3 regions of the Shinella sp. 838 genome follow, and region 3 is predicted to be linked to each of the others. Evidence: predicted binding sites of a transcription regulator. Region 3 holds the regulator's gene; each other region holds the start of a gene.
What was found. Region 3 encodes PhoB, which activates phosphate uptake and scavenging genes when phosphate is short. Its sites were predicted from a motif close to TGTCATNNANCTGTCAT; they were not measured.
Positions count from the first base shown of each region.

Region 1: a site for PhoB is predicted at 2,791-2,807, ahead of phnF (phosphonate metabolism transcriptional regulator PhnF). Genes of this name have one in related genera too.
Region 2: a site for PhoB is predicted at 1,622-1,638, ahead of P9A16_RS10770 (esterase-like activity of phytase family protein). Genes of this name have one in related genera too.

Region 1 is NZ_JARSBQ010000004.1:491,319-502,009, reverse strand. Features, by position in the region: gene P9A16_RS16865 (alpha-D-ribose 1-methylphosphonate 5-phosphate C-P-lyase PhnJ) at 1-547, opposite strand, end outside; gene P9A16_RS16860 (carbon-phosphorus lyase complex subunit PhnI) at 544-1,644, opposite strand; gene phnH (phosphonate C-P lyase system protein PhnH) at 1,648-2,256, opposite strand; gene phnG (phosphonate C-P lyase system protein PhnG) at 2,256-2,723, opposite strand; gene phnF (phosphonate metabolism transcriptional regulator PhnF) at 2,829-3,584, shown strand; gene P9A16_RS16840 (class I SAM-dependent methyltransferase) at 3,562-4,338, opposite strand; gene P9A16_RS16835 (pseudoazurin) at 4,338-4,787, opposite strand; gene P9A16_RS16830 (ABC transporter ATP-binding protein) at 4,784-5,587, opposite strand; gene P9A16_RS16825 (FecCD family ABC transporter permease) at 5,584-6,612, opposite strand; gene P9A16_RS16820 (ABC transporter substrate-binding protein) at 6,609-7,652, opposite strand; cobalamin riboswitch at 7,809-8,041, opposite strand; gene P9A16_RS16815 (MurR/RpiR family transcriptional regulator) at 8,068-8,922, opposite strand; gene P9A16_RS16810 (polyamine ABC transporter substrate-binding protein) at 8,979-10,049, opposite strand; gene P9A16_RS16805 (ABC transporter ATP-binding protein) at 10,214-10,691, shown strand, end outside.
Region 2 is NZ_JARSBQ010000002.1:635,648-646,338, forward strand. Features, by position in the region: gene lon (endopeptidase La) at 1-1,022, shown strand, start outside; gene hupB (DNA-binding protein HupB) at 1,228-1,503, shown strand; gene P9A16_RS10770 (esterase-like activity of phytase family protein) at 1,691-3,886, shown strand; gene P9A16_RS10775 (MarR family winged helix-turn-helix transcriptional regulator) at 4,034-4,498, opposite strand; gene P9A16_RS10780 (metallophosphoesterase family protein) at 4,757-6,025, shown strand; gene P9A16_RS10785 (AAA family ATPase) at 6,029-9,499, shown strand; gene P9A16_RS10790 (hypothetical protein) at 9,638-10,060, shown strand; gene secD (protein translocase subunit SecD) at 10,169-10,691, shown strand, end outside.
Region 3 is NZ_JARSBQ010000003.1:313,442-324,132, forward strand. Features, by position in the region: gene pstC (phosphate ABC transporter permease subunit PstC) at 1-1,035, shown strand, start outside; gene pstA (phosphate ABC transporter permease PstA) at 1,032-2,360, shown strand; gene pstB (phosphate ABC transporter ATP-binding protein PstB) at 2,374-3,189, shown strand; gene phoU (phosphate signaling complex protein PhoU) at 3,241-3,969, shown strand; gene phoB (phosphate regulon transcriptional regulator PhoB) at 3,988-4,671, shown strand; gene P9A16_RS13085 (GcrA family cell cycle regulator) at 4,810-5,346, opposite strand; gene P9A16_RS13090 (aspartate aminotransferase family protein) at 5,770-6,960, shown strand; gene argF (ornithine carbamoyltransferase) at 7,040-7,951, shown strand; gene P9A16_RS13100 (Hsp33 family molecular chaperone) at 8,154-9,146, shown strand; gene apaG (Co2+/Mg2+ efflux protein ApaG) at 9,164-9,556, opposite strand; gene P9A16_RS13110 (O-succinylhomoserine sulfhydrylase) at 9,683-10,691, opposite strand, start outside.

The DNA of each region.
Region 1 (10,691 bases), on a different contig from region 3:
AGCGGCCCTCGACCTTGACCGGATAGGCATAGGTCGTGGCGATATGGCCGTTGCGGGCGATGTCCTCGTAGAGTTTGACATGCATCAGGCCGTATTCTTCCAGCGCATGCATTTTCCGCGTCTCGGTCTCGCGCGGCTCGAGGAAACGCAGGGGCTCCGGGATCGGCACCTGGTAGACCAGCGTCTGGCCGGCCGTCAGCTTCTCCTCGGGAATGCGATGGCGCGTCTGGATGATCGTCGCTTCGCGCGTCTTGGTCGTGACCGCCACATTGGCGACCTTCTGGAAGAAGGCGCGGATGGAGACGGCGTTGGTGGTGTCATCCGCTCCCTGGTCGATGACTTTCAGCACGTCCTTCGGCCCGAGGATCGCCGCCGTCACCTGCACGCCGCCGGTGCCCCAGCCGTAGGGCATCGGCATTTCGCGCGAGGCGAAGGGCACCTGGTAGCCGGGAATGGCGATCGCCTTCAGGATCGCGCGGCGGATCATGCGTTTGGTCTGTTCGTCGAGATAGGCGAAATTGTAGGTTGCGAGGTCTGCCGTGCTCATTCTGCGGCCTCCGGAAGATCGATGTTTTGCGCGGCCTCGTATTCGCGCCGCATGCGGCGAACGAGATCGAGTTCGGCCTGGAAATCCACGTAATGCGGGAGTTTCAGGTGCTCGACGAAGCCGGTCGCCTGCACGTTGTCGGAATGGGAGATGACGAATTCCTCGTCCTGCGCCGGCGCGACGATGTCCTCGCCGAATTCCTCCGCGCGCAGCGCCCGGTCGACCAGCGACATGGCCATAGCCTTGCGCTCGCTCTGGCCGAAGACGAGGCCATAGCCGCGGGTGAACTGCGGCGGGTTCTTCGCCGATCCCTTGAACTGGGCGATCATCTGGCACTCCGTCACCTGGATGCGGCCGAGCGAGACGGCAAAGCCGAGTTCAGGCATGTCCAGCTCCACCTCGACCTCGCCGATGCGCACCTCGCCGACAAAGGGATGGGTGCGGGCATAGCCGCGCTGCGTGGAATAGCCGAGCGCCAGCAAAAAGCCCTCGTCGCCGCGGGCGAGCGCCTGCAATCGCAGGTCCCGCGCCATCGGGAATTCCAGCGGCTCGCGCGTCAGGTCGCCAGCGACATGACCGTCCGGCAGGCTGCCGTCATCCTCGACAAGGCCCTCGCCGGCGAGAATGTCGGAAACGCGCATGACCGGCTCGCCGGCCTCCTCGCGCTCCAGCGGCACATCCACCGCTTCGTCGTTCAGCAGCGACGGGTCGAGCAGGCGGTGCGTATAGTCGAAGGTCGGCCCGAGAAGCTGGCCGCCCGGCAGGTCCTTGTAGGTCGCCGAGACGCGGCGCTCGACGCACATGTCGCCCGTCTCGACAGGCTTCGAATAGCCGAAGCGCGGCAAAGTCGTGCGGTAGGCGCGCAGGATAAAAATCGCCTCGATCATGTCGCCGCGGGCCTGCCGGACGGCAAGCGCGGCAAGCGCGCGGTCGTAGAGCGAGGCTTCTGCCATCACGCGGTCGACGGCAAGGCCAAGCTGGGCGACGATCTGCTCGATACCGATGGCCGGCAGCGAACGGTCGCCGCGGCGGCGATCGGCAAGAAGGCGGTGGGCGTTGGAGATGGCGGCTTCGCCACCCTTGACGGCAACATACATGGTCTATGCCTCCTTCACGCTGACGACGGTGGTGCGCGGCAGGCAGAGGATGCTTGAGCCAGCAACGAGGATCAGATCGACGCCGCGCGAAAATTTTTGGCGGTTCTCGGACCAGAAATGCGGGAACATGTCCGGCAAGCCGACGGGCGCGATCTCTTCTTCCGTGCGAATGCCCGGTCCCTTCAGCGTCAGCGGACGGCCACCGTCGAAGGCCTCGATCTCGACGACGAGCGTCGTCGAACGATCAGGATATTCCTGCGTGCCCTGCGCGAAGAGGCAGAGGTTCGGCAGCATGGCGCCCTTTTCGATGAAGGCAAACCGGGCATCCTGCCGCGCGTCGGTGACGGCTGCGCCGGCATTGAAGGCGAGCCAGCCGGGCAGCGCGGAATTGGCGAGTGCCGGGGTCAGCCAGACAGCGGTGTCATGGTCGCACAGCGTCAGCGCGACCGCGCCGGCCGTCGCATTCAGCGGCGCGGGCGGCAGGACCGAGGCCGCGACATCGCCGATCGTGCCCGGGCGAGCCATGCAGTCCATCAGCGTGCGGAAAACGGCCTGGGCCTCGAACACCGGCTCCTCAAAACCGCCGGCAAAAGCGAGCGTATCCAATGTCATCAGTCCTCTCCGCGAACCATGGTGAAGAAATCGACGCGCGTGGCGGCCGTCTGGCGGGCCTTTTCGGCGTCCTCGCCGGCAATGCGCGCGGCGATGGTTTCGAGCAGCGCCGCCACCTCAGCCTGGTGGGCCGGCTGCTGGAAGAGCGCATCGAAGATCGCCGCAAGCCGCGCCTTGGCGCCGTCCGTGCCGAGCGCCTGGCCGTGGCCGACCGTGCCGTCCTGAAGGCGGATGCTGGCGCGGCTCACCGTCGCCTCGCCGAGATTGAACGGCGCACCGCCGCCGCCGATGCGGCCACGGATCATGACGAGGCCCGTTTCCGGCCCGCGCACCGGTTGAACGGCGGGCTGTTCCGCCAGCGCGTCAAAAGCCGCCTGCAACTCGACCCGGCTCGCCTTCGCCAAGAGACCCATGGCCCTCTGCCGGCCGTCCCCCGCGCTTGCGGCAGATTTCTGAACTGATGTCATTGCCTTCTCTCCAAATGTCTATTAATCTAGACAACCGAACATCTAAGTCTCGTCTTAAAGGGCCGGGATGACAAGGGTGTGACAGAGGGTTTCGCGGGGGCGAAAATGGTGGAACGACAATCGGGCGTGGCGCTCTGGCGGCAAATCGCCGACCGCATGCGTCTTGCGATCAACAATGGCGATTTCGACGAAACAGGCATGATGCCGCCGGAAATCACGCTCGCCGCCCGCTTCGGCGTGAACCGCCACACGGTGCGCAGCGCCATGGCGGCACTGACAGAGGAAGGCATCGTGCGCCCTATCCAGGGCATCGGCACGCGCATCGAGCGGCGCGACCGGCTGCGCTTCCCGATCTCCCGCCGTACCCGATTTTCGCAGGGTCTCGGAAATCAGACGCGCAATCTGGAAGGCCAGTTGCTGGCGGCGGCGACAGAGCCAGCGACCGCCGCCGTTGCCGTGGCGCTCGGCCTTGCAGCCGGCGCGCCCTGCGTGCGGCTCGAAACCGTGAACAGCGCCGACAGGCGGCCCATCTCCTGCGGCACGCATTATTTCCCCGCGGACCGTTTCAGCGGGATCGACACCGTCTACGAAAGGACACGCTCCATCACCGCTGCGTTCCAGGAGCTCGGTGTGTCCGACTATGTGCGCCGCTCGACCGAAATATCCGCCATCCATGCCGAAGGCGACGACATCCGCCACCTGAAGCTCTCACCGGGGGCGATCATTCTTGTGGCGACGGCCGTCAACACAGATCTTGACGGCGTTCCGGTCCAGTTCTCCCGCACGCGTTTTGCCGCCGACCGCGTCAAGCTGACCGTGGAGCCGGAAACCGACGGAGTTACTTCCGGCAGCAGAGAATGAAACGGCGGTAAAGCAGTGTGCGCAGCCTGTTGCGCAGGTCCGCCGTGCGCCGCTGCGCCCTCGCGATCGGGCCATGTGAGCCGATCTTGATATCGCGGAACCCCACCGCCGCCAGAAGCGGCTGGACGCGTTCAACGGTAAGCCCGTCGCCAAAGGGCAGCCGGCCCATGATATCGGCATGGCGCGCGCTCATCGCGCCGTCATAGTGCGGATCGGTGCCGATGACCTTGTCGAGCAGGGCGATGGCCCGGCCCGCCAGCCTGCCAAGCCGGGTCGGCGCTGCCCAGTCGCCGTCGAAGAACAGAAGGATGCCGCCCGGCCTCAACATGCGGTGCCATTCGGAAAAAGCCTCGACCGGCGTCGTCAGCGTCCAGACCAGATGGCGGCAGACGATCGCGTCATAGCTCTCGTCCGGCTCCATCGGGTTTTCCGCATCCGCGAGCAGGAAACGCACGCCCTTGGCACCGGCGTGTTTCTTCCGTGCGACCTTCAGCATCGCCTCGGAAAAGTCGAGCGCCGTCACCTCATGGCCGAGGGAAAGCAGCAGACGTGTCACCTCACCTGTACCGCAAGCAAGCTCCAGCACGCGGCGTGGCTCCGGACCGAGATTTTCGCGGATCGCCGCCGCCCAGGCCTCGAACTCCGGTCCTTCGGGAATGCGGTGGCCAAAGGCGAGATCGAAGGTCTCAGAGCGGCGCGACCAGTAGTCGCGAATGTCTTCCTTGAGATGACTGTTGCCGCGTGTGCCGTGCATCACTGCCCCTCGCCCGCATCGATACGGGCAAAGATGTCGTCGAAGCGCGGCCGGGCGCGGGCCGGCACCTCGACCGTGCGGATCGCCTCCGTCAGTTCCGCCTCACCGACCTTCACCAGCATGACCATGCCCATGCCGAAATGCGGCGAGCATTTGATGCCGTAGAAACCGGGGGCATCAAAGGTGACCTCGATCTCCTCGTTGATCTTGCCCTTGAAGCCGGCATATCCCTGCGGAACCATGCCGTCGATGCTGGCGGCGTTGTGGCTCTTGTGGGTGGCGATGAACTTGACGCTGTCCCCCGGCTTGATTGCCAGGAAATCCGGTTCGAAAACCATGGAGCCCTTTTCGCCGCGATTGCGCATCTCGACCCGGAAGGTTTCAGCGGCGACGGGGGCGGCGTGGAGAAGTACGGCGATGGCCGCAGCCAGGAGGAAACGGGTTTTCATCTTGCCTCTGCAACGAGCTTGAGTTTGGCAGGCCGGGGCTCTGGCCGGCGATAGCGAATGAAGCAGCCGCCGGCGCTGTCGCGCTCGACATCCACGGTGACGCCGAAGACATCGTGCAAGCGCTGCGGCTCCAGTACCTTTGCAGGTGTACCGAGCGCGACGATGCGGCCGCCCTGCATGACGGCGATGCGGTCGCAGAACATGGCCGCGTGATTGAGGTCGTGCAATGCCGCAACGACGGTCAGGTCCTGTTCGCGCACCAGCTGGAGCAGGCCGATCTGGTGGCCGATGTCGAGATGGTTGGTCGGCTCGTCGAGCAGGAGGATCGGCGCCTGCTGGGCGAGCGCGCGGGCGATGTGCAGCCGCTGCCGCTCGCCGCCGGAAAGCGTGTGCCACAGCCGGCCGGCAAAGTGCGCCATGTCGACCTCCTCCAGCGCCCTGTCGACGATGGCATCATCCGCCCGCGACCAGGGCGTCAGCGCGCCGAGATGCGGCGTGCGGCCGAGTTCGACCGCCTGGCGCGCAGTGATACGCTCGGTCGTCTCCGCCTGCTGCTCGACGAAGGCGATGCGGCGGGCTATGGCTTGCCGGCCGTGGGCCGAAAGCGGCGAGCCCTCAAGCGTTACCAGACCCGCCTGCGGCTTGCGGATGCCCGCCATCAACGCCATCAGGCTGGTCTTGCCCGAACCATTGGGTCCGATGATGCCGAGAAATTCGCCGGGACGCACGTCGAGCGAGACGTCGGTGAGGATGGTCGCACCGCCGGCCGACCAGCAAAGACCTTTTGCCGAAAGGGTCACAGGGCCGATCTCCTTTGGCTGAGGATGAGCGCGAAGGCCGGCGCGCCGAACAGCGCGGTGATGACGCCGATGGGCAGCACCTGGCCGGGAATGATGACCCGCGACAGCACGTCCGCGGCGATCATGAAGATGGCGCCGATCAGCGCCGAGGCCGGCAGCAGCAACCCGTGGCGGACACCGACGACCATGCGCGCGGCATGGGGAATGACGAGGCCGACGAAACCGATCGACCCGACGATGGAGACCATGACGGCGGTCATCAGTGCCGAGACGGCAATCAGCACGACATAGACCCGGCGCACCGGAATGCCGAGCGAGGCCGCCGATTCCGTGCCGAAGGTGAAGGCATCGAGCGCGCGCGCATGCCAGAGGCACACGACAAGCCCGAGAAGCGCAACCGGCAGCGCCAGCCAGACATCCGGCCAGCGCACGCCCGAGAGATTGCCGAGCAGCCAGAACATGATGCCGCGTGCCTGTTCCGCATTGGCCGCCTTGGTGACGATGAAGGAGGTCAGCGCATTGAAGAGCTGCGAACCGGCGACCCCTGCAAGGATGATCGCCCCCGTACCGCGGCCTGCGCGAACCGCCAGCGCGCTGACGAGACCGAAGGCGACGAGCGCCCCGATAAAGGCACCGATCGGCAGCGTCAGGATACCGGCGCCGATGCCGAGGATCGCCACCGCGACAGCGCCCGTGGAGGCACCGGCGGAAATGCCGAGAATGTAGGGATCGGCCAGCGCGTTGCGCAGCAGCGACTGCAGGATCACCCCGCAGATCGCGAGCGCCGATCCGCAGCAGGCCGCAACCACGGCGCGGCTCAGCCGGTAGTTCCAGACGATGCCCTCGTCTATCGGCTCGATGGCGTGCCCCGCCTGCCAGAGGCGGTTCGCCACGGTCTTTGCCACGACGTCGAGCGGAATAGCGGTCTCGCCCACCGCCGCGCCCACCCCGAGCGCGGCGACAAGCAGCACGAGCGCCGCAAGAGCGACACCCGTGCGCAGCAGGATGGGGCGATCAGCCGTCACTTCGCGAGGCCAGCCTTCTCGATGGCGTCGGCAAGCACCTCGATGCCCTCGATCGTGCGGATCGTCGGGTTCATCGCCTGGGCGTCCATATCGACGACATGGCCGTTCTTCACGGCCGGCATCAGGCTGGCGACGGGATCTTCCTTGAGGAACGTGTGCTTGACCGCGACGTCATCGGCAGGGAAGCGGCGGCGCTCCATCTTGCCGGCGACGATGATGCTCGGATCGGCCTTGGCAACGGTTTCCCAGCCGACCGTCGGCCATTCCTCGTCGCTCTCAATGACATTGCGGATGCCGAGCGCCGACATGATGTAGCCCGGCGCGCCGTTGCGCCCGGCGACATAGGGGTCGATGTCGAGTTCGGCGCTGGAGAACCAGAAGACGGCGGAAAGCTTGCCATCCGCCGAAGCGATCTTCTTGCGCGCCGCGTCTTCGCGCGCCTTGAGGTCGGCGATGACTTTCTCGCCCTGATCCTGCACATCAAAGATCTGCGCCAATTCGCTGATTTCCTTGTAGATCAGCTCCATCGTGAAGACCGTCTTGCGCACCCCGTCGCCGCCACCGGAATTGTCCTTGCCGATGCAATCGGCCGGCGAGGTGTAGACCGGGATCTTCAGTTCATCGAACTGCTCTGGCGTCGCGACGATGCCCTCCGGACCGACATGCCACTGGAACTGCGCCGTCACAAGGTCCGGCTTCTTGGCGACGACGCTCTCGAAGCTCGGATCGTTGTCGGCAAGGCGCTCGACCTTGGCGTTGGCGTCCTCGTAACCCGACAGCACCGGGCCGATCCAGACCGCCGTGCCGACCATGCGCTCGCCAACGCCGAGGAGATACAGGATTTCGGTCGAGCTCTGGCCGAGCGAGACAGCCCGTTCCGGCGCCTTCTCGAAGGTGACCTTGCGGCCGCAATTTTCCAGCGTCAGCGGATACTGCGTCGCGGCCGCCTGCGCGGCGCCCGCTGACAGGGCAAACACGGCGGCACCGGCCAGCGCGGAAACGAGGGATGCGGCGCGCACGGCCGCAGGCAGAATGGTCATGGGTTTCTCCCGAATGAATGAAAGCGTGCGGGCTCAGCCGACGCGCCGACAGGCGCGCGCCGATTGCGGTCGGGAGAAAACGATTGGAATTCCGCCGTTGCCGGCAGCCAGGGTCGTCATAGGGTCTCCTGTTCCGGGCATCCCCGCCCGTGACTTGGATTTTTCTCGACGACGGCAGGTCTCCTGGCTCACGGATATCTGCTGCCTGTCTGCCTTCCCGCGGAAAAACCGCAGTGGCATGACGCGAAAACGCGTCCGAGGACAGGCGGCAATCCGCCTACAGTTGCGGGGGCAGCCACGGAATGGGTCCCTGTTGGGTCGTCCGCACCGTGTTCCCTATTAATCCCCTGGGAGTCATCCCTCGGGAAACCGTCGATCCATCCTTAATCCGCCGCGCTCGGCAGCGTCAAGGCGCTCAGCTCTCGAAATCTCCGAAGATGTCCTGGAGGCGGGTAAGCGTATCGACGCGCTCGCTCACGGCTTCGCCCATGAGCACAATGATATTGCTGAGCATGAGGTCCATGACCGCGGTCATGGTGGCTGCGCCATCCCAGAGCGGCCCGTGCGAGCCCGGCACGACGAGGCAGATATCGGAAACATCCGGCCCCCAGGGGCAGAATTCGTCGGTCAGCAGCACGACCTTGACGCCGGCCCGCCGGGCCTCCAGCGCCAGCGGCCGCGCCTTGGCGGCAAAGCGGCGCACGTCGTGCAGGAACAGCACCCTCCCCTCGACGGAACCATCGAGCAATTCCGCATAGGTGCCGTTGAGACCATCGACGAACTGCACGCGCGGGCGCGTATAGGAAAGCTGGCTGGCGAAATATTGCGCGATGCCGCGCACATTCTGATAGGCGGCGACATAGACCTCGCTTGCGCCGATCAACGCGTCGATCGTCTGCTGCCATTCCGGTGCGCCGGTGATCGCATAGATCTGGCCGAGATTGTCGATCTGCTGCTGGATGAGGCCGGCGAGGAGCTTTCCCTCCTTGCGGTCCTGTTCCAGCGAAGCGACTTGGGCCTTGACCTCCCAGGCCGGATTGGAACCGCCGCGGCGCAGCTCGCTCTTCAACTCGTCGAGGCCGTCGAAACCCATGCGGCGCAGATACCGGCCGATGGTCATCGGCGAGACCTGAAGCCGCTGGGCGATCGAGCGCGCGGTCTCGAAGGGGAGATCGGCGATGTTGCGCTCGATATAGTGGGCGATCAGCTTGTCGGATTTGGACCGCCTGAGATCGTCGGACTGAACGAGCTTCAGAATGCGTTTCGACACGTCGCCCTCTCCCAAAAATCCCGCCCGCCGAAAAGACGGGCGGGGATCGCGCATGGTCACTGCGCCGTCTTCACCCGCGTCCAGACCCGGTCGAGCTGGCGGAGCGCCGGGCCCAGGTCCTCGAAGATCTGGAGACGCGCCATGGTCTCGGCGGGCGGATTGATCTCCTTGCTATTCTTGATCTTTTCCGGGGTCAATTGCCGCGCCGGCACGTTGGCCGTGCCGTTGGTCTGCTGCGAGACGTTGAGCGCGGCAATTTCCGGGCGGGTGTAGAATTGCAGGAATTTGATCGCGTTCTCCTTGTTCGGCGCGCTCTTCAGGACGCAGGCATCCTCCTGGTACATCGTCGCCCCCTCCTCGGGGATGACATAGCCAAGGTCCTTCTCGTCGCCGAAGACATCGACCATCGCGCCGACGAAGAAGTGGCCGGCCGCGACGTCGCCGGATTGCACCATCGGCCGCGTGTCGTAGGTGAAGGCTGCCACATAGGGCTTCATGGCAATGATCGTTTCCGCCGCCTGTTGCAATTCCGCCGGATCGGTGGAGTTGATCTTGTGGCCGTTCAGCATCAGGCCGACCGCCAGCACCTCGCGCATGTCGTCAAGCAGCGTGAACTTCAGCCCCTTGGCCTTCACCGTCTCGATCAGGTCCTTCCAGCCGGTGACGTCCTTGCCGAGGATCGTGCGGTTGTAAAAAATGCCGACCGAACCCCAGGCATAGGGCAGGCAATATTCGCCCTTCGGGTCGCTTTTGGCGCGCAGGAACGCGGGATCGATGTTCTTGAACCCCTCGAACGTGTTGATGTCGGTCTTTTGCAGAAGCTCCAGCTTGGCCATGATGTCGTGCATGTGCACGGAGGGGAAGACGATGTCGTAGCCCGTCGCGCCGCCCTGGATTTTCGCCAGCATCTCCTCGTTGGAGGAATAGGTCGAGAGGTTGACCTTGATCTGGGTCTCCTCCTCGAACTTCTTCAAAACCTCCGGATTGATGTATTCGCCCCAGTTGTAGATGTTGAGTTCGGCGGCGTTCGCCATGCCGGCCGTCGCCGCGAGGGCGGCGAGTGAAAAGGCGGTGCGGCGCGTCCATTTGCCAAGGCCGAATGGGCCGCCGCGGTAAAATTTCGTCATCGAATGATCTCCTCTGATGGTTTGGCCCGTCACGGCCCCGGCGTTTTCCTTTGCGCCGGATGTTCCTGTCCCGGCTTCTTTCGGCCGTTGACTTGAATGGGTAAATGGTATCCAACTATCGAAATCGCACAAGCGTTATTTTAATAACATTTTGGGGAACGACGATGCGAGATTCGATAGTCCGCCTGGAGAAGGCGGCGAAAGCCTTCGGCACGCCCGAGGGTCAGACAGTGACGGCGCTCGACGCGATCGACCTTGATGTGCGCCGCAACGAATTCCTGACGCTGCTCGGCCCGTCCGGCTGCGGCAAGACCACCCTGCTCCAGGCAATCAGCGGCTTCGTGGAGCTCGATTCCGGCCGCATCCTGATCGACGGCGAGGACATGACGGACCGCCCGCCCTATCGCCGGCCGGTCAACACGGTGTTCCAGAACTACGCGCTCTTTCCGCATATGACGGTCGGCGAGAACACCGGCTATGCGCTGGAAGTGGCCGGCGTCGCGCGGACGGAGCGGGCAAAGCGCGTTGCCGAGGCGCTCCGCATGGTCGGCCTTGAGGGCATGGAGGGCCGCAAGCCGCGCCAGCTCTCCGGCGGCCAGCAGCAGCGCGTGGCGCTCGCCCGCGCCATCATCGCGCGTCCGA
Region 2 (10,691 bases), on a different contig from region 3:
ACGTCATGTTCGTGACGACGGCGAACACGCTGAACATTCCGGCGCCCCTCATGGACCGCATGGAAGTGATCCGCATTGCCGGCTATACGGAAGAAGAGAAACTGGAAATTGCCAAGCGGCACCTGCTGCCGAAGGCGATCCGCGATCACGCCCTTCAGCCGAAGGAGTTTTCGGTGACGGACGGCGCGCTGATGGCGGTCATCCAGCAGTACACCCGCGAAGCCGGTGTGCGTAACTTCGAGCGTGAATTGATGAAGCTCGCCCGCAAGGCGGTCACCGAGATCATCAAGGGCAAGTCGAAGACGGTCGAGGTCACGGCAGACAACATCCACGACTTCCTCGGCGTTCCGCGCTTCCGCCACGGCGAGGCCGAGCGCGAGGATCAGGTTGGCGTTGTTACGGGTCTTGCCTGGACGGAAGTCGGCGGCGAGCTGCTCACCATCGAAGGCGTCAGCCTGCCGGGTGGCAAGGGCCGCATGACGGTTACGGGCAACCTGAAGGATGTGATGAAGGAATCGATCTCGGCAGCGGCGTCCTATGTCCGCTCGCGCGCCGTCGATTTCGGCATCGAGCCGCCGCGCTTCGACAAGACCGATATCCACGTGCACGTGCCGGAAGGCGCGACGCCGAAGGACGGTCCGTCGGCCGGTATCGCCATGGCGACCGCCATCGTTTCCATCATGACCGGAATCCCGGTCTCGAAGGACATCGCGATGACGGGCGAAGTGACGCTGCGCGGCCGGGTCCTGCCGATCGGCGGTCTCAAGGAAAAGCTGCTCGCAGCGCTTCGCGGCGGCATCAAGAAGGTGCTGATCCCGGAAGAGAACGCCAAGGACCTGGCGGAGATCCCGGATAACGTGAAGAACAACATGGAGATCGTTCCGGTCTCGCGCATGGGTGAGGTGATCAAGCATGCGCTCGTTCGCCGGCCGGAGCCGATCGAATGGGATGCGACGGTCGAAGACGCCAAGGTTCCGGCGGTCGAATCGACCGATGAGGGTACCGGCGCGATCGCGCATTGAGCCTTGATGCCGGGTAATGCATCCGGCATTTTGGAGCGAAACGGGAAAAGACCGGCCTTTCGGCCGGTCTTTTTCGTTGAAAAACGTGTGTAAAGCCCGGATTCTCAGGGTTTTGCGACGAAATTTTCTTGCGGGGCGAGGGGCGATGCGTATTCTGCCCCCGACTTGTATGAGTCGTTTCAAACCGTATGAAAGGGGTGGAAACATGAACAAGAATGAACTCGTATCCGCAGTGGCTGAGAAGTCTGGCCTCTCCAAAACGGACGCAGCATCGGCTGTCGACGCCGTTTTCGAGACGATCCAGGGTGAGCTCAAGAACGGCGGCGACGTTCGTCTCGTCGGTTTCGGCAATTTCTCCGTATCGCGCCGTGAAGCCTCGAAGGGCCGCAACCTCTCGACCGGCGCCGAGATCGAGATTCCGGCACGCAACGTGCCGAAGTTCTCGGCCGGCAAGGGCCTGAAGGACGCCGTCAACGGCTGATCCTTGGTTCGGGCAGAGCGGTTATCCACTCCGCCGCCAAACCTGAAATTCAGGGTCGGGGTCCGGTTCTTCCGGGCCCCCTTTTATTTGACGGGAAGGCAACGGACCGTCGCCGAAATGTCATCGGCCTGTAACACGAAAGCCTCAGAACCGCCGGGTTCCTTTTGACCGGATCCCGGAGGATTTCATGAAAACCCGTTCGATCACCGCCGCGCTCGCTGCGGTTCTCGCCGCATCGGTGGCCTCCGCCGCCAGCGCCGAGCCCGTCTTCAATCGCATTGCGTCCTTCGCCGTTGCCGACAACCTGCCCGAGGGTGTCGACAAGGCGACGCCGACCTCGTCCGAGATCATCAGCGCCTCGGAAGACGGCAACACGCTCGTCTATTCCGACAGCCCGAACAAGGCCATCGGCTTCATCGACATCACCGACGCCGAGGCTCCGAAGGCGGGCGGCACCGTCGCCTTCGACGGCGAGCCGACCTCGGTCACCATTGCCGCCGGCAAGGCGCTCGTCGCGATCAACACGCGCGAAAGCTTCGTGAAGCCGTCGGGTGTGCTCGCCCAGGTCGATGTGGCCTCCAGGGCCGTCGAGGCGACCTGCGATCTCGGCGGTCAGCCGGATTCGATCGCCCTCAACAAGGACAGGACGATCGCCGCCATCGCCATCGAGAACGAGCGCGACGAAGAGGTCAATGACGGCGCCATCCCGCAGATGCCGGCCGGCGATCTCGTGCTGCTCTCCCTCAAGGACGGCGTCGTCGATTGCGGTTCGATCAAGCATGTGGCGCTGACTGGCCTTGCCGATGTCGCCGGCGAGGATCCCGAACCCGAATTCGTCTCCTTCAACGGCCTCGACGAAGTTGCTGTCACCCTGCAGGAAAACAACCATATCGTCATCGTCGACGGCAAGGCCGGCACGGTAAAGAGCCACTTCTCCGCCGGTACGGTCAGCCTTGAAGGCATCGACACCAAGAAGGACGGTGCGCTGAAATTCACCGGCGAGATGAAGGACGTGGCGCGCGAGCCCGATGCCGTGAAGTGGCTGGACGACAACCGCCTGGTCGTCGCCAATGAGGGCGACTGGAAGGGTGGCGCCCGCGGCTTCACCATCTTCGACAAGCAGGGCAAGGTCCTCTACGAGAACGGCGCGGCCTTCGAGCGCGAGATTGCCAAGATCGGCCACTATCCGGACAAGCGCAACAAGAAGGGCGTCGAGCCGGAAGGCATGGAAGCCGCCAAGTTCGGCGATGACAACCTGTTCTTCGTGCTCGCCGAGCGCGCCTCGATCGTCGGTGTCTACAAGGATACCGGCGCCGAGCCCGCGCTTCTCCAGCTGCTGCCCTCGGGCGTTGGCCCGGAAGGAGCCGTCGCCATCCCGAACCGCAATCTCTTCGTGACCGCCAACGAGACCGATCTCGTGGAGGACGGCGGCGCCCGCTCGCATGTCATGATCTATGAGCGTGCCGAAGGCGAAGCTGCCTATCCGCAGATCGTCTCCACGGAAAAGGATGGCGAATTGATCGGCTTCGGCGCCCTCTCGGGCCTCGCACCGGTCAAGGACAAGCCGGGCATGCTCTACGCCGTCAACGATTCCTTCTACGCCTCGCAGCCGACGATCTTCACGATCGACGCCACCGCGAAGCCGGCGAAGATCGTCGATGCGCTGCGCATTACCCGCAACGGTGCTGCCGCCCAGAAGCTCGACAGCGAGGGCCTGACGCCGGATGGCGAGGGCGGTTTCTGGCTTGCCAACGAGGGCGATGCCGACAAGCTCGTCGGCCATGCCATCATCCATGTGAACGAAAAGGGCGAGATCCAGAAGGAAATCGCCATTCCCGCCGCGCTGCGCGCCGGCGAGAAGCGCTTCGGCTTCGAAGGCATCACCAGCGTCGGCGAAGGCGATGACAAGGTGCTGTGGATGGCCATGCAGCGTGAATGGGGCGACGACGAGAAGGGTTTCGTGAAGCTCGTCTCCTACAAGCCGTCCTCCGAGGAATGGGGCGCCGTGCGCTATCCGCTCGAAAAAACCGAAAGCGGCTGGGTCGGCCTTTCCGAAATCACCGTCAGCGGCGACCATGCCTATATCATCGAGCGCGACAACCTGATCGGCCAGGCGGCCAAGCTGAAGAAGCTGTACCGCGTGGCGCTTGCCGATCTGAAGCCGGCCGCACTCGGCGGTGAACTGCCTGTCGTCAAGAAGGAAGAGGTCCGTGACCTCATCCCGGACCTGAAGGGCGCCACCAACGGCTTCGTCGTCGACAAGGTCGAAGGCTTTGCCATCGACGCCGCCGGCAATGGCTTCGTCATGACCGACAATGACGGCGTGGATGGTTCCTCGGGTGAGACGCTGTTTTTCGGCATCGGCCCGATGAACGCCATGTAAGCTCCGCGGGCCGTCCATTCTTGCTTTCACCTTCTCCCCGCTTATTGGGGGGAAGGCAGCGGGCAGGGGAGGACGCTGAACGCTTCAGACAAAGAAGGCCGGGATCGTGAAATCCCGGCCTTCTTCCGTTTTCCGTTGCCGTCCGGCTTAGCCGACGGCCCGCAGGGGGCGCATGGGCGCTGCGGCGGTGTCGCCTTCGACCTTGTCCCGTTCGCGCTGCAATTCCTCGGTCTTCTCGCTGAGGCAGCCGATGATGTCCTTGAGGTGCTGCTTCTGGTCTTCGGTCAGCACCGCGAAGATCGCCTCGATCATCTTGTGCTGTGGCTGCTGTGCGGCGGAGATCACCGTGCGGCCCATATCCGTGATCGAGACGATCTTGGCACGCCGATCCTTCGGGTCCGGCTCGCGCTTGACCAGCTTGTCCCGCTCGAGGCCGTCGATCGCTTCCGTTACCGTGCGGGGCGCGAAACCGAGCGCGCAGGCGATGTCCGTCGAACGCTGCGGGCCCTGACATTCCAGAAGAAGCAGGAACTTGCTGCGGGCAAGCGACACGCCTTCATCCATCATGCACTCGTTCACCAGGCGGCTCACCTGATGGTAGAGTTTGAACATGCCCTGGGAAATTTCTATCGTGCTACTCATGAGGGGAAATATAGGTATTATGAGGGACCATGTCAAATGATCACGAAGGTTTTCGGATAATTTGATCATAGATATTGAACGATCTCTGTAAATGCGAACGGTCAGGTCGCGGGCGTTATTCCTGCCCTTTCCCGGAATTTTCGGGGTGAGACGATTTCTCTCCTGCATAACCTTGACTGCGGGGCGCCAAGCATTGACCCGGAGGAGGGGGAAAGCGATTGTCCGGCCATGCCGTTCCGCTTCATTCACACCGCCGATCTCCATCTCGATTCGCCCCTGACATCGCTCGCTCTGCGCAATGCCGAGCTTGGCGAACTGGTGCGCGGAGCGACACGCAAGGCGCTGGAGCGTATCGTCGATCTTGCGATCACCGAGGCGGTCGATGCCCTCATCATCGCCGGAGACCTCTATGACGGTTCGCAGACCTCCATGGCGACGGCGCTCTTCCTGATGGGCCAGATGCGCCGGCTGGATGCGGCCGGCATCCGCGTCTTCCTCATCCGCGGCAATCACGACGCCCAGTCGCAGATCACCCGCGAACTCACCTTTCCGCCGAATGTGCACGTCTTCGATGGCCGCGGAAAGCCGGTGAAGGCCGGCGTGCTGGCGAGTGGCCGCGAGATCCACGTCCACGGCATCAGCTTTGCCAACCCCCATGCCCCGGCATCGCTGCTGCCGAGTTTTCGCGCACCCGTGCCGGATGCGGTGAACGTCGGCCTCATGCACACCAGCCTGGCCGGTGCGAGTCGCCACGATCCCTATGCACCTGTCGGCATAGCCGATCTTGCCGCGCACGGCTTCGACTATTGGGCACTCGGGCACATCCACCAGCGGCGGGTGCATCTCGAAAAACCGTGGATCGTCATGCCCGGCAATCCGCAGGGCCGCGACATCAACGAAGGTGGCCCCAAAGGCATTACGCTCGCCACCATCGAGGACGACGGCACGATCACCTGCGAGATGCATCCGGTCGCGGTCGCGCTGTTCGAGCGCCTTTCCGTCGATCTCTCTGGTATCGAAGACTGGCACGGCATGCTTGACCGCGTCGAAGCCGTGCTGGCCGAGGCGAGGGCGCAAGCACGCGGCGCCCATCTCGTCGCACGCCTTGCACTTGACGGCGCCACACCGCTTTCCTGGCGCCTACGCCGCGACGAGGATCTGCTCACCGCCGAGCTGCAGAACGTTGCCGCCTCGCTCGGCGAATGCTGGATCGAGGCGGTGGAGCTTTCCGTTTCCATGCCGCTTGCCGCGGCGGGTGCCGATGCCGGTCCGCTCACGGAGATGTCCCGTCTGATGCGCGAGGACGTCATCGAAAGCCATGCCTATCGCGAAGAGTTGCGCGAGACGCTGGGCGATCTCCTGCGCCAGTTGCCGAAGGAGGCGCGCGGCCTGCTGGCCGTGGACGAAGCGGCGGAGGAGGCCCTGCTGCACGACCTCGCCCTTCGAGGGGCCGATGCCGTTCTCGCCCGCCTTGGCGGCGAAGGGGCGGGGGGCTAGCCGATGCGTCTCGATCGCCTGGACCTCGTCCGCTACGGAAAATTTACCGACCGCAGCCTCGATTTCGGTACGGCCACGCCGGGCAAGCCGGATTTCCATCTTGTCTACGGCCCGAACGAGGCGGGCAAGTCGACGCTTTTTTCCGCCTATCTCGACCTGCTTTTCGGCATCGAGAAATCCAGCGCCTACGGCTTCCTGCATCCCTATGCCCTGATGCGCGTCGGCGGGCAGTTCTCCGTCGGTGCCGAGCGCCACGAGGCCTACCGCCTGAAGCGCAACCAGGCCTCGCTCGTCACCGCCGATGACCGGCCCTTGCCGGAGACGCTCTTTGCCGCCGTGCTCGGCGGCATGGATCGCAACGCCTATCGCACCATGTTCTCGCTCGACGACGAGAGCATCGAGAGGGGCGGCGAGGACATCCTGAAGAGCGAGGGCGAGCTGGGGTCGATGCTCTTTTCCGCCAGCTCCGGTCTTTCCGACATGGCCACGGGTCTTGCGGCGCTGAAGGCGGAGGCCGACGAGTTCTATCGTCCCTCCGGCCGCAAGCACGGACTCTCGGGGCTCAAGGCGGATATTGACGCGCTGGCGGCCGAGCGCAAGGCGCTCGATGTCGCCGCCCGCGATTACGGCCTGCTGGTGCGCGACCGCGACGCCGCTGTCGAGCGGCACGGCGAGATGACGGCCGCCCGGACCGAGGTGCGCGCCGCGCTGGCGCAGGTGGAGCGCTGCCTTTCAGCATTGCCTTACCTTCGGCGCCTGCGGGCTTTGCGTACCGAGCTCGGCGCCTTCGATCTGGGCGATTCTCCGCCGACCAGCTGGCGTTCGCTCTCCGGGGAACTGGCGCGCGAGGAGGCGGAAATCGCCGCCCGCGCGGCACGCATGGAGGGGGAGCGCCTGCATTTTTCCGAGGAGCTGGCGGAGCTGCCTGAGGACGAGGCCGTTCTGGCGGCCGCAGGCGATATCACCGCGCTTGCCGGTTCCGCGCTCGAGGCCCGCTTCCGCACCGCGGCGATGGATCTTGCTGTCCGCGAGGCGGAACGGGACCGGGTTGCCGTTTCCATCGGGACAAGCCTCGCCGCGTTCGGGCTCGTTGCGGATGCCGACCCGGCGGGCATTCTGCTGCCTCCGGGCCTTGGCGAAAAGCTTGCCGCCCTCCTGTCCCGACGGTCGGCGCTTGCCGAACGCGCCGCGACGGCGCTTCGCGAGCGTGCCGAGGCCCAGCGGGCGCTTGCCGCCATCGGAGACGAGGCGGGCGCCATTTCGGACGAGGACGTGCAGGCGGACGCGGCGCGTCAGTCCTCGCTCGCCGCAGCCCTGCGCGCTGCGCGGTCCGGCGACCTTTCGGCGCGCTTGCGCGAGGCCCGTCGCCTCGTCGCGCTGGCCCGGCAGGATGCCGATGGTGCGATGGCGCGTCTTGCTCCCTGGTCCGGCACCGCGGCGAGCCTGGAGGCCGTGGCTGCGCCATCGCCTGGCGATATGGAGGGTTTGCGCAAACGACATGATGCGGCCGATGAGGCCCTGCACCGTCAACGCGAGCAGGTTGCCGCACTGGAGCTGGATGTCGCCTCTGCCCGCGCAACGCTCCGGGCGCTTCAAAGGGCGACCGGTGCGGCGGGCGAAGAACATGCCGGCCATCTGCGAGCCGTGCGGGATGCGGCCTGGCAGAGGCATGCCGGCACGCTCGACAGCGGTTCTGCCGATGCCTTCGAGCAGGCGATGCGCGCGGATGACAAGGCTTCGGATGCGCGCCTGCGCAATGCCGACCGCCTTTCGGAGCTGCGCCTTCTCGAACGGACGATCGCGGAAGGCACGGCGCGGCTGGAGACCCTTGCCGGTGAAGGGACCCGTCTGTCCGAGGTGCGGGCGGAAGTCGAAGGTCAGGTGTCGTCGCTTGCCGCGCGCCTCGGCCTGCCTGAGGGGACGACGCTGGCAGACATGGCCGGCTGGCTGGAGCGGCGGGCGGCGGCGCTGGATGCCATCGGCGGGCTTGCGCAGCGCACCGTGGAAGCCGATCTCGTGGAAAGGGAGAGGCGCGACGTGCTGGCGCGGTTGGCGGCCCTACTGGGTGAAGCGCTGGCCGAGGACAGCCCCTTCGATGAAGCGTTGTTCCTTGCCGAGGACCGGCTGGAGGCGCTGAAGGCCGCCGAGGCCCGGCGGAATTCTGCGGCCGTGCAGTTCGCCCGTCTGAAGGCCGATATTGATATGCGCGGCAAGGCCACGGAAGACGCCACGGCGGCACTTGGCGCATGGCAGGAGGCCTGGGAGCGGGACATCGCCGGCACCTGGCTCGCCGGGCCGGACGCGCCCGTCGCCCTGGAGCGCGTCGGCGCTCTCCTTCCGGCGCTGCAGACGCTCGCCCAGAATGTCGAGCGGCGCGGGGAGTTCGATCACCGCATCGCCGGCATGCGCCGGGACCAGCAGGATTATGCCGGCCACGCCCGCCGCCTTGCCGAGCGCCTGTCCGAGCCGTTCGACAATGAGGACCCGCTTTCCACCGTCGCAGCCTTCGGCCGGCGGCTCGCCGCGGCGACAGCGGTGCGCCAGCGGCGCGAGGCGATCGACAAGGCGGGGCTGCGCCTTGCCGAGGAGGAGGGTGCACTGGAGGAGCGTCGTGCGGTGCTTACCGCGCGGCTCGCGGAGGTCTATTCCGTCCTTGGCTGCGACACGCTTGCGGAGGCGGATATTCTCATCGAAGCCTATCGCAAGCGCGACGACATTCTGGCGCGCGTCCAGGATGTCGGGCGTGATCTCGCCCAGCAGCTGCGCACGGAAACGGTCGATGAAGCCGAGGCGCTGCTCTCGGCGGTCGATGACGACCAGCTTTCTGCGGAAAGGGAAGACCTTTCCGCACGGCTCGAGGAGCTCGACCGCGCGGTGCAGGAGCAGCACCTTCTGCGCGCCCGGGCGGAGGAAGCGCTGGCTAAGGTCGCCGGCAGCGATGCGGCGGCGGTGCTGGAGGAACGGCGGCGCACGGTGCTGATCGAGCTTGCGGAGAAGTCGCGCCGCTATCTGGCGACGCGCGCCGGCATTCTGGCGGCGGAACAGGCTCTGCGACTCTACCGCGAGCGTCACCGCAGCGCGATGATGGAACGCGCCTCGCGGACGTTCCGCGACATCACGGCGGGCGAATATACCGGCCTGTCGACGATCCTCGAAAAGGACAGCGAATTCCTCGTCGTCAACGCCGCCCCAGGCGGCTCGAAGCTTGCGAAGGACCTCTCCAAGGGCACGCGCTTCCAGCTCTATCTGGCGCTGCGCGTTGCGGGCTATCACGAGATCGCCGCCAGTCGCGAGATCGTGCCCTTCATCGCCGACGACATCATGGAAACCTTCGACGACCGGCGTGCGCTCAATGCCCTGACGGTGATGGGCGCGATGGCGACGGGCGGGCAGGTGATCTACCTGACCCATCACGAGCATCTCTGCGACCTCGCGAAAAAGGCCTGCCCTGACGTCACGATCCATGAATTGTGAGGCCTGAAACGTCGAAGTGTAAAGGAAGCGTTACGGTCAAAACTTGACTTGGCCGATGGTAAGTGGTTCTTGGCGCACCATCGGCATTGCTGCGAAGCCTGCTTCGCGCGGCGCTCCGCCCTGAAGAAACGGACGGGTATGACGTTGAGGACCGGCAGAGAAGCGACGATCTGGGAGCGGGGTTTTGCGCCCGTCGGCTTCCTCGTGCTGCTCGTCACCCTGTTCCTCTCGCAATTCTCCCTTCCTGGCAGCGCAAATGATGCTGGCCACCCGCCGCGGGCAGCTGCCGAAGGCGGCGTCGCGCCATCGCCGCTCTCGGCGACCGGCGATGAACTGTGGTTCCCGGCAAGCGGCCATGCCGAACGGCGGGTCGCCAAGGCCAAGAGCGGCCTGCCGGAAGGCGATGCTGCCGGCAAGGCACTCGTCCCGGGCGCCGGTGTCGTGCTCTACCCCTTCGAGACCTCTGTTTCGGTGGTCTTTGTCGCTGTCGACGATGCGGCGCCCCTCCGCCTGGGCCCGGCATCCTTCCGCAGCCGTGCGCCTCCGGTCCTTGCCGCCTGAGGCCCTGTGGCGTCTCTGCACGCCGCGCCATTCGTTCGAAATTCCGATTCCCGCGGACGGCGCCGACTTCCTGTCGCGCCCGTCCGGCAGTCTAGATGGAACAAACCCATGAAAACCTCCAAATGGGCATTGTTGGTCTATATCGCGATCATCCTCTTCGGGGTGCTCGCGGCCGTGCCCAACGTGCTGACGTCCGAACAGCAAGCCAAATTCGGGAGCTACCTGCCCGCCAATCCCGTCACGCTCGGTCTCGACCTGAAGGGCGGCTCGCATCTCGTGCTGGAGGTCGATGCCGCGGCGCTGCGCAAAGCGCGCATGGACGTGCTGCTGAACGATACGCGCGCCATTCTGCGCACTGCCGGCGAGCGCGCCTCGGCCGCCCGCCTCAGCGGCACCACGCTGACGATCACGCTGCCCGACCAGGCGACGCTCGACAAGATTCTGCCGGAGGTGCGCAAGCTCGCGACGCCGACGACGCTCGGCTTCACCGCCGGCAGCGCCGATATCGATGTCGCCACCAGCGGCAACCTGATCAACGTCACGCTGACGGAAGCCGGCATCAACGAGCGCATGTCGGCCGCCGTCGAGCAGAGCCTTGAAATCATCCGTCGACGCGTCGACCAGGTCGGCG
Region 3 (10,691 bases):
ATGACGACGGCAAGCAGCACCTTCCTGTCGATCCTGGTCGTGGTTGCCGCACTTGCCGGCGGCGCTTTCGCCTACCGCGCGATCGCGCCGAAGTTCCGCGCCCGCAACCGCGTCGAAGGCGTCATGCTGGTCGGCCTCATCGTTGCTTCGTCGATCGCGATCCTGACGACAGTCGGCATCGTTGCCTCGATGGCGACGGAGGCGATCAGCTTCTTCAACATGGTCCCGGCCTGGGAATTCTTCTTCGGCACGACCTGGGATCCGCGTTTCGCTGCTGCCGGTGCCACGGATTCCTCCGGTCAGTTCGGCCTGATCCCGCTGCTTGCCGGCACGCTTTACATCGGCTTCGTCGCCATGCTCGTCGCCGTGCCGGTCGGTCTCTTCGCCGCCATCTACATGTCGGAATATGCCTCGCGCACGGTCCGCTCGATCGCCAAGCCGCTGCTCGAAGTGCTCGCCGGCATCCCGACCATCGTGTACGGCTTCTTTGCCCTCATCACGGTCGGCCCGTTCCTGCGCGACATCTCCGCCCAGCTGAACGGCCTCGTCACCGGCAACTATGCCAACTTCATCCAGGCGCAGAGCGTGCTGACCGCCGGCATCGTCATGGGCATCATGCTGATCCCCTATGTCTCCTCGCTGTCGGACGATATCATCACCGCCGTTCCGCGCGCCCTGCGTGACGGTTCGCTCGGCCTCGGCGCGACGCGGTCGGAGACCATCAAGCGCGTCATCCTGCCGGCCGCCCTGCCGGGCATCGTCGGCGCGCTGCTGATGACCGCCTCGCGTGCCGTCGGCGAAACCATGATCGTGGTGCTTGCCGCCGGTGTTGCCGCCCGCATGCAGCTCAACCCCTTCGAACCGATGACGACGGTGACGGTCAAGATCGTCAACCAGCTGACGGGCGACCTCGAATTCACCTCGCCTCAGACGCTGGTGGCCTTCGCGCTCGGCATCACGCTCTTCGTCATCACGCTCTGCCTTAACATCTATGCCCTCTACATCGTGCGCAAATACCGGGAGCAGTACGAATGAGCCAGGTCTCCACGAGCCCTTCGATGGCCGCCCTCGGCGTTGCCGCCAAACCCGAACGCCGCGATATCGGCCTTGGTCGCCGCTATGCCGCCGAACGCCGCTTCCGCCTCTACGGCATGGCTGCGATTGCCTTCGGTCTGCTCTTCCTGTTCCTCCTGCTGTTTTCGGTCGTCTCCAAGGGCTACACCGCGTTTCAGCAGACGATGATCACCATTCCGGTCGAGTTCTCCGAACAGGTCATCGACAAGAACAACGAGCGTGCCACCAACCCGCAGAAGCTGGTTACGGCGAACTACCCGATCGTTGCCCGCAATGCGCTCGCCAAGGTGCTGGGCGTCGACGAAAAGGACCGGGCCGGCCTGAAGGCGGTCAACGGCATGATTTCGGACAGCGTGCGCGTGCAGTTGCGCGATCTCGTCACCGCCGATCCCGCGATCATCGGCACGACGAAGACCGTGACGTTCCTTGCCCATGGTGACCTCGACTCCGCCTTCAAGGGCCAGATCGACCTCGCCGTGCCGGAAACGAACCGCAAGGTCTCCGACAAGCAGGTCGGCTGGATGAACACGCTCGCCGAAAGCGGCGCGCTCGCCAAACATTTCAACACCGGCCTCTTCACCAATGGCGCATCGAGCCGTCCGGAGGCTGCCGGCGTTGGTGTCGCAGCGATCGGCTCGCTCTACATGATGCTGATCGTGCTCGTGCTCTCCCTGCCGATCGGTGTCGCTGCCTCGATCTATCTGGAGGAGTTCGCTCCGAAGAACCGGTTCACGGACCTTATCGAGGTGAACATCAACAACCTCGCCGCCGTACCGTCCATCGTCTACGGTCTTCTCGGCCTTGCTGTCTTTGTCAACTTCGCGGGCTTCCCGCGCTCGGCGGCCCTCGTCGGCGGCCTGGTGCTGACCCTCATGACGCTGCCGACGATCATCATCGCGACCCGTGCCGCGCTGAAAGCCGTGCCGCCATCGATCCGCTCGGCTGCGCTTGGCCTCGGTGCCTCGAAGATGCAGACCGTGTTCCACCATGTCCTGCCGCTCGCGATGCCCGGCATCCTGACGGGCACGATCATCGGTCTTGCTCACGCACTCGGTGAAACTGCCCCGCTGCTTCTCATCGGCATGGTCGCCTTCGTCGCCGATGTTCCGGCAACGCCGATGGACCCTGCGACGGCGCTTCCGGTGCAGATCTACATGTGGGCCAACGAGGCGGAACGCGCCTTCGTCGAGCGCACCTCCGGAGCCATCATCGTGCTCCTCATCTTCCTCATCCTCATGAATGTTGGCGCCATCCTGTTGCGCCGCCGTTTCGAACGGCGCTGGTAGAAGGACCGGTCATATGAACATGATGTCAGAAGCAGCAGTCGAGAAAGCGCTGGACAAGAAAATGAACGACATTTCCTACAAGATGATCGGCAAGGACGTCTCGGTCTATTACGGCGAGAAGCGCGCCCTCTACGATGTGAACCTCAATGTTCGCGAAAACACGGTGACCGCCCTTATCGGCCCGTCGGGCTGCGGCAAGTCGACCTTCCTGCGCACGCTGAACCGCATGAACGACACGATCGACGGTTGCCGCGTCACCGGCCGCATCACGCTCGATACGGACGATATCTACGATCCGAACATCGACGTCGTGGAGCTGCGTGCCCGCGTCGGCATGGTCTTCCAGAAGCCGAACCCGTTCCCGAAGTCGATCTACGAGAATGTCGCTTATGGCCCGCGTATCCACGGTCTCGCCAAGGGGAAGGCCGATATGGACGCCATCGTCGAGCAGAGCCTTCAGAAGGCCGGCCTGTGGAACGAGGTGAAGGATCGCCTGCATGAAGGCGGCACGGGCCTTTCCGGCGGCCAGCAGCAGCGCCTGTGCATCGCCCGCGCCGTCGCCGTCAGCCCGGAAGTCATCCTCATGGACGAGCCCTGCTCGGCGCTCGACCCGATCGCGACCGCCAAGGTCGAGGAACTGATCCATGAACTGCGCGCGAACTTCACCATCGTCATCGTGACGCACTCGATGCAGCAGGCGGCCCGCGTCTCGCAGCGCACCGCCATGTTCCACCTCGGCAACCTCGTCGAGGAGAACGACACCGACAAGATGTTCACCAACCCGGATGACCAGCGCACGCAGGACTACATCATGGGCCGCTTCGGCTGACGCCTTCGTCGCCGAGCATCCCTGGAACCCGAGCGCATTAAGGACTGAGCCATGTCATCGAGCCACATCGTCTCCATCTACGACGAAGAACTGAAATACCTGTCCCGCCGCATCTCCGAAATGGGCGGCACCGCCGAGCAGATGGTCGCCGATTCCGTCCGCGCCCTCGTCACGACCGACGCGGCGCTGGCCCAGAAGGTGATCTCCGAGGACGTCATCCTCGATACGGCAGAGCGCCAGATCAACGACAAGGCGATCGTCACCATCGCCAAGCGCCAGCCGATGGCGGCGGACCTGCGCGAAATCATGGGCGCGATCCGTATCGCGGCCGAACTGGAGCGCGTCGGCGATCTCGGAAAGAACACCGCCAAGCGCGTCATCGCCGTCCAGAGCTCGGGCATGCCCCGCAAGCTCGCCCGCGGCCTGGAGCATCTTGCCGAGCTCGCGCTGATGCAGCTCAAGGAAGTGCTCGACGTCTATGCCACCCGCTCAATCGAGAAGGCCAAGGCGATCCGCGAGCGCGACGACGAGATCGACGCGATCTATACCTCGCTGTTCCGCGAACTCCTGACCTACATGATGGAAGACCCGCGCAACATCACGCCCTGCACGCATCTCCTGTTCTGCGCCAAGAACATCGAGCGCATCGGCGACCACGCGACCAACATCGCCGAAACCATCTACTACATGGCAACAGGCTCGCAGCCGGAAGGTGAGCGTCCGAAGGACGATACCTCGACCTCCGTCGTCGCGGCCGATGTCGCCGACGCGTCCGAGTAAAGAGCAAGGTTCAACTCCATGGTGCCCAGAATTGCCGTCGTGGAAGACGAGGAGGCCCTGAGCGTTCTCCTCCGTTACAATCTGGAAGCGGAAGGTTTCGAGGTCGATACGATCCTGAACGGTGACGAGGCCGAGATGCGCTTGCAGGAGCGCATGCCGGATCTCCTCATCCTCGACTGGATGCTTCCGGGCGTTTCCGGCATCGAGCTGTGCCGACGCCTGCGCCAGCGCCCGGAAACCGAACGCCTGCCGATCATCATGCTGACGGCGCGCGGCGAGGAGAGCGAGCGCGTGCGCGGGCTTGCCACCGGTGCGGACGACTATGTCGTCAAGCCCTTCTCGACGCCGGAACTGGTTGCCCGCGTGCGGGCGATGCTGCGCCGTGCCAAGCCCGAGGTTGTCTCGACGGTGCTGCGCTGCGGCGACATCGAGCTCGACCGCGAGACGCACCGCGTCCATCGTCGCACCCGCGAGGTCCGCCTTGGCCCGACGGAGTTCCGCCTTCTGGAGTTCCTGATGACCTCGCCCGGCCGCGTCTTCTCACGCTCGCAGCTTCTCGACGGGGTCTGGGGCCATGACATTTATGTCGACGAGCGCACCGTCGACGTGCATGTCGGGCGCCTACGGAAGGCGCTCAACTTCGCCAACATGCAGGACGTCATCCGCACGGTCCGCGGCGCCGGCTATTCGCTGGAAACCTGAGCGAACGGAATTCCTCCCAAGGACGGAAATGGGCCCTCAAGGGCCTGTTTGCGTTTTGGGGGAATAGCAGAGGCACCACCATCTCAAACGAAAACGGACCCTCTCGGGTCCGCATCGCATTTTCTGCCGTGGTAGATGTTATCGCATCCGGCGGCGCTCGGCCGAGGGCTGGTAGGCGAGGCGCTGGTGGTAGGTGCAGTAGGGCGAATTGTCGGGGGACTCGTTGCCGCAGAAGTGGAAGTCGTCGTTGAGCGGGTCTCCGATCGGCCACTTGCAGGTGCGCTCGGTGAGCTGGGTCAGCTCGAGACGACGCGACATCGGTACGACCACGTTGTTGCGGTTGGCCGGAACCGGAAGGGTCTCTGCCTGCATTTCGAAATCGGCGTCGATCTCTTCCTTGACAATGGCGTTGCCGGCCGGACGGGCGACCGGGCGGGCGGCGACGGGACGGGCAGCGAAGTTCGACGGACGCGGCGTCGCCGGAGCCGGACGCTTGGCGCGTGTCGCGGTCTGGGTGCCGCCGGCCTTGGCGCGACCGGGCAGATTCAGCCGGTGCACCTTGCCGATGACGGCATTGCGGCTGACGCCGCCGAGCTGCGCCGCGATCTGGCTCGCGCTCAGGCCCTCGCTCCAGAGCTTCTTGAGTTTCTCGACGCGCTCGTCTGTCCAGTTCATGTTTTTGTCTCCGCTCGGCGTTCAGGATGCGGGAATCCCTCGTCGTGCTCCGGACGGGTCCGGAACCTGAACGCCCTAACTCTCTTGCTGACTAGTTCCGCCGCATGCAGTCTAGTAATTGGTCTTTAACCTAGAGACCGGTGGACTCTGTGACAAGAGTCGCCGGAATCCGGGCGAATCGATTTCGGAGTTTTCCCCAACTTGCTGGTCGGGTGTGACTCGATAGAGACACCTTCCATGCGCGTCGCGAATCCTCACCTTGCGGGATGTTCAGCGCCATTTCGGGTGCGATTTTGTTGACATCCCAATATGAAATGCTGATAGTGCGGCATGCCGCCGAAAGGCGGCTTTTGGTTTTTCTGAGGCTTGGAAAAGTCAAGCTGCATTTCTGTTTTTCCGCATCTCTTTTCGGAGGGTCCACGCATGGCCGATGTCGCGCCGCTCTATGAAACCTACATGCGTGCGCCGCTCCGGTTCACGCGCGGGGAGGGCGTGTGGCTGACCACCGAAGATGGCGAGCGATATCTCGATTTTGCCGCCGGTGTTGCCGTCAACTCGCTCGGCCATGCGCATCCTCATCTCGTCGCCGCGCTGAAGGAGCAGGCCGACAAGGTCTGGCACCTGTCGAACCTCTATGAGGTTCCGGGCCAGGAAAGCCTTGGCAGCCGGCTGACGCAGGCCACGTTCGCCGACAAGGTGTTCTTCACCAATTCAGGTGCAGAGGCGCTGGAATGTGCGATCAAGACCGCCCGGCGCTACCATTTTGCCAAGGGCCATCCCGGCAAGTACCACATCATCACCTTCGAGGGTGCCTTCCACGGGCGCACGATCGCGACGATCGCCGCCGGCGGTCAGGAAAAATACATCGAGGGCTTCGGCCCCAAGGCGCCGGGCTTTCTCAAGGTCCCCTTCGGCGACATCACGGCCGTCAAGGACGCGATCACCGAGGAAACGGCCGGTATCCTGATCGAGCCGGTGCAGGGCGAGGGCGGGCTGCGCCCGGTGTCGAAGGAGTTCATGCAGGAACTGCGCCAGCTCTGTGACGAATACGGCCTGCTGCTCATCCTCGATGAGGTGCAGACCGGCGTCGGTCGCACGGGGCGGCTCTTCGCTCACGAATGGGCAGGGGTCGCGCCTGACATCATGGCGATTGCCAAGGGTATCGGCGGCGGTTTCCCGCTCGGTGCCTGCCTTGCCACGAACGAGGCGGCGGCCGGCATGGTTGCCGGTACGCACGGCTCTACCTATGGCGGCAACCCGCTTGCCATGGCCGTCGGCAACGCCGTGTTGGACGTGGTGCTGGAAGACGGCTTCCTCGAGCATGTGCGTGATGTCGCGCTCGTCTTCCGCCAGGGGCTGGCCGCGCTGAAGGATCGCTTCCCCGATGTCATCGAGGATGTCCGCGGCGAGGGACTGATGCTCGGCATCAAGGCAAAAATCCCGGTCGCCGATCTCCTGAAGGGCGTGCGGGCGGAAAACCTGCTTGCCGTGCCGGCCGGCGACAATGTGCTGCGACTGCTGCCGCCGTTGACCGTGACCGCGGAGGAAGCGCGCGAGGGGCTTGCCCGCATCGAGCGCGCTGCGGAAAAACTCACGGCTGCCAAGGCCGCATAGGCCTGCAGCGCCGTGCGTCGTGATGGCGCGCCAGGGGCGCTGCAGCCACAAAAGGATCCCGGGACAGACAGGACATATCATGGCCAAGCATTTTCTCGATCTTTCCGCCGTTTCGGAAAGCGATCTTCGCGTCATCATGGACGATGCGCACACGCGCAAGGCTGCCAGCAAGGCTGGCACGGAAGCCAAGCCGCTTGCCGGCAAGATGCTTGCGATGATCTTCGAGAAGCCCTCCACGCGAACCCGCGTCTCCTTCGACGTCGGCATGCGTCAGCTCGGCGGCGAGACGCTGTTCCTGTCTGGTACGGAAATGCAGCTTGGCCGCGCCGAGACGATCGGCGACACGGCGAAGGTCCTGTCGCGCTATGTCGATGCCATCATGATCCGCACGACGGACCATGCACGCATGCTGGAGCTTGCAGAACACGCCACCGTGCCCGTCATCAACGCGCTGACGGACATGACGCATCCCTGCCAGATCATGGCCGACATCATGACCTTCGAGGAGCATCGCGGCTCCACCAAGGGCAAGACCTTCGCCTGGACGGGCGACGGCAACAATGTGCTGCATTCCTTTGTCGAGGGTTCTGCCCGCTTCGGCTACAAGATGAAGATGGCCGTGCCGATGGGCTCCGAGCCGGACGACAAGATCCTGAACTGGGCGCGCGACAATGGCGGCGACATCCTGCTCGGCCATGATCCCGAGGCGATCGTCGACGGCGTCGACCTCGTCGTCACCGACTGCTGGGTGTCGATGAACCAGGAGCATCGCGCCCGTGGCCACAACATCTTCCAGCCCTACCAGGTCAACAAGCAGCTGATGGAGCGCGCCGGCAAGGATGCGCTCTTCATGCACTGCCTGCCCGCCCATCGCGGCGAAGAGGTGACCGACGAGGTGATCGACGGCCCGCAGTCCGTGGTCTTCGACGAGGCGGAAAACCGCCTCCATGCGCAGAAGTCGATCCTCGCCTGGTGCTTCGGCGTCGTCTGACGCTCATCTTGAAAAATGCCGCCAGCGGCACGATCTAGGGGCCATCACGGAGCGTCGCGAGGCGCTTTCTCTGGCGCATGCCTGCCCGGTGTGGAATGATCGGGCAAGAGCGAGCGCGATATCACGGTAGAACGCCTGTCGGCAGCAGGCCGGGCCCATGGCCTCGGCGGGGCCGAAGCGTGCAAGGAGCAGAATGATGATGATGGCTGAAAATGCCCTGAAACTCGGTGAGCCCGGTTTTACCGGCGATGACCATGTCCTGCCGTTCCAGGTGGATGGCCTTGATGTGCGCGGCCGCGCCGTGCAGCTTGGCCCGATGCTCGACGGCATTCTCGGTCGGCACGACTATCCCGCGCCCGTCGCCCGGCTGCTTGCCGAGGCGATCACGCTCACCGTGCTGCTCGGCACCTCGCTGAAATTCGAGGGCAAGCTGATCGTCCAGACGAAGGGCGACGGCCCTGTCGATCTGCTGGTGGCCGATTTCTCTGCTCCGGAAAATGTCCGCGCCTACGCCCGCTTCGACCAGGCGGCGCTTGATGCTGCGATTGCCGCCGGTGCAACGGAGCCGCACGAGCTTCTCGGCAAGGGTATTCTCGCCTTCACCATCGACCAGGGCGCGCATACCCAGCGCTACCAGGGCATCGTGCCGCTCGACGGACATACGCTGGAGGAGATCGCCGGCGTCTATTTCCGCCAGTCGGAGCAGATTCCGACCAAGGTGCGCCTCGGCGTTGCCGAACTCTACGACCGCGATGCCGCTGGCAAGGCGCGCCATCGCTGGCGAGCGGGCGGCATGGTCGCGCAGTTCCTGCCTCAGGCGCCGGAGCGCATGCGCCAGGCCGATCTTCCGGGCGGCGACGGCGAGGAGGCCGGGCACAAGATCGCCGATGACGACAACTGGGCCGAAGCCAAGGCCATGGTCGAAACGATCGACGCAGACGAGCTGACAGATCCCAATGTCGGCACCGAACGGCTGCTGTTCCGCCTTTTCCACGAGCGGGGCGTGCGCGTCTACCAGCCGCAGCAGGTCTTCGACCGCTGCTCCTGTTCGCGCGAGAAGCTGAAGGGTGTTCTGGCCGGTCTCAGTGCCGAGGAAATCGCGCATACCGCCGACGACAAGGGCGAGATCGCGGTCACCTGTGAGTTCTGCTCGACGACCTACCGCTTCGAGGCGGCGGAAGTCCTGCCGCAGTAGGGGGATTTTCTCCGCCCTCAGTTGAGGGTACGCGCCTGCCCGGGCGTATCCAGTGAAAAGGCGGGAATGGCGACGTCGAAGGCTTCGCCGTTCTCCGCTTCCATGCGGTAGCGGCCGAACATGATGCCCGAGGGTGTTTCGAGCGGGCAGCCGGAAGAGTACTCGTAAGTGTCGCCGGGGCGCAGCACCGGCTGCTCGCCGATGACGCCGGGGCCGTTCACTTCATCGACCTGGCCGTTCTGGTCGGTAATGTGCCAGTAGCGTGTCATCAGCCTGACGGCGACGTCGGAATGGTTTGCGATGACCACCCGGTATCCCCACACATAGCGGCTGTCGTCGGGGTCGGACTGGTCGGCCAGGTAATACGGCTCTACGGTCACTTCGATGTCGCGGGTCAGCGCACGATACATAGGCAAGCCTTGAACTGATTAGCTTCTGCTATTCTACACGAATGTGGTTTCGTCAAGGATAAGCAGAGAAAGCACCGGCCTCCTCGGCCGGTGCTTCCGTATTTGTCCATCGCTCTGGCGAAGGGCTCAGGCCTTGACCCTGGAAAGTGCCCGCGTGAAATCCTCGAGCAGGTCTTCGCTGTCCTCGATACCCGCCGAAAGGCGCACCGTGCCGGCCGAAATGCCGAGCTCGGCGCGCGCCTCGTCGGTGAGGTTCTTGTGCGTCGTCGTCGCCGGATGGGTGATGAGGCTCTTGGCGTCGCCAAGATTGTTGGAGATCTTTACGACCTCCAGCGCGTCCTGCAGTGCGAAGGCCGCGTCCTTGCCGCCCTTCAACTCGAAGCAGACGAGCGTCGAGCCGCCCGTCATCTGCTTGGCGATGATGTCGGCCTGCGGATGGTCCTTGCGGCCCGGATAGATCACGCGGGCGACCTGGCTCTGGTCGGCGAGGAAGTCCGCGATGCGGCTCGCATTCTCGGTTTGCTGCTTGACGCGAAGCGGCAGCGTTTCGATGCCCTTCAGAAGCGTCCAGGCATTGAACGGCGACATGGCCGGGCCCGTGTGGCGGAAGTAGTCGTGCAGGTTCTCGTCGATCCACTGCTTGTCCGAAAGCACCACGCCGCCAAGGCAGCGGCCCTGGCCGTCGATATGCTTGGTGGCCGAATAGACGACGACATGCGCGCCGAGCTCCAGCGGCTTCTGGAAGAGCGGTGTCGCAAAGACGTTGTCGACCACGACCTTGGCGCCGATCTGGTTGGCGAGTTTGGCGACGCCCGCAATGTCGATCACTTCGAGCGTCGGGTTGGTCGGGCTTTCGAGGAAGAACACCTTGGTGTTCTTCTGGATGGCCTTTTCCCAGTTGGAAAGGTCGCGGCCGTCGACCAGCGTGCATTCGATGCCGTATTTCGGCGCGAGCGTCTCGACCACCCAGCGGCAGGAACCGAAGAGCGCACGGGCGGCCACGATATGGTCACCGGCCTTGAGCTGGCAGAGGATTGCGGCGGTAACGGCGGCCATGCCTGACGCGGTGGCGCGCGCATCTTCGGCGCCTTCCAGCATGCACATGCGCTTTTCGAACATGTCGTTGGTCGGGCTG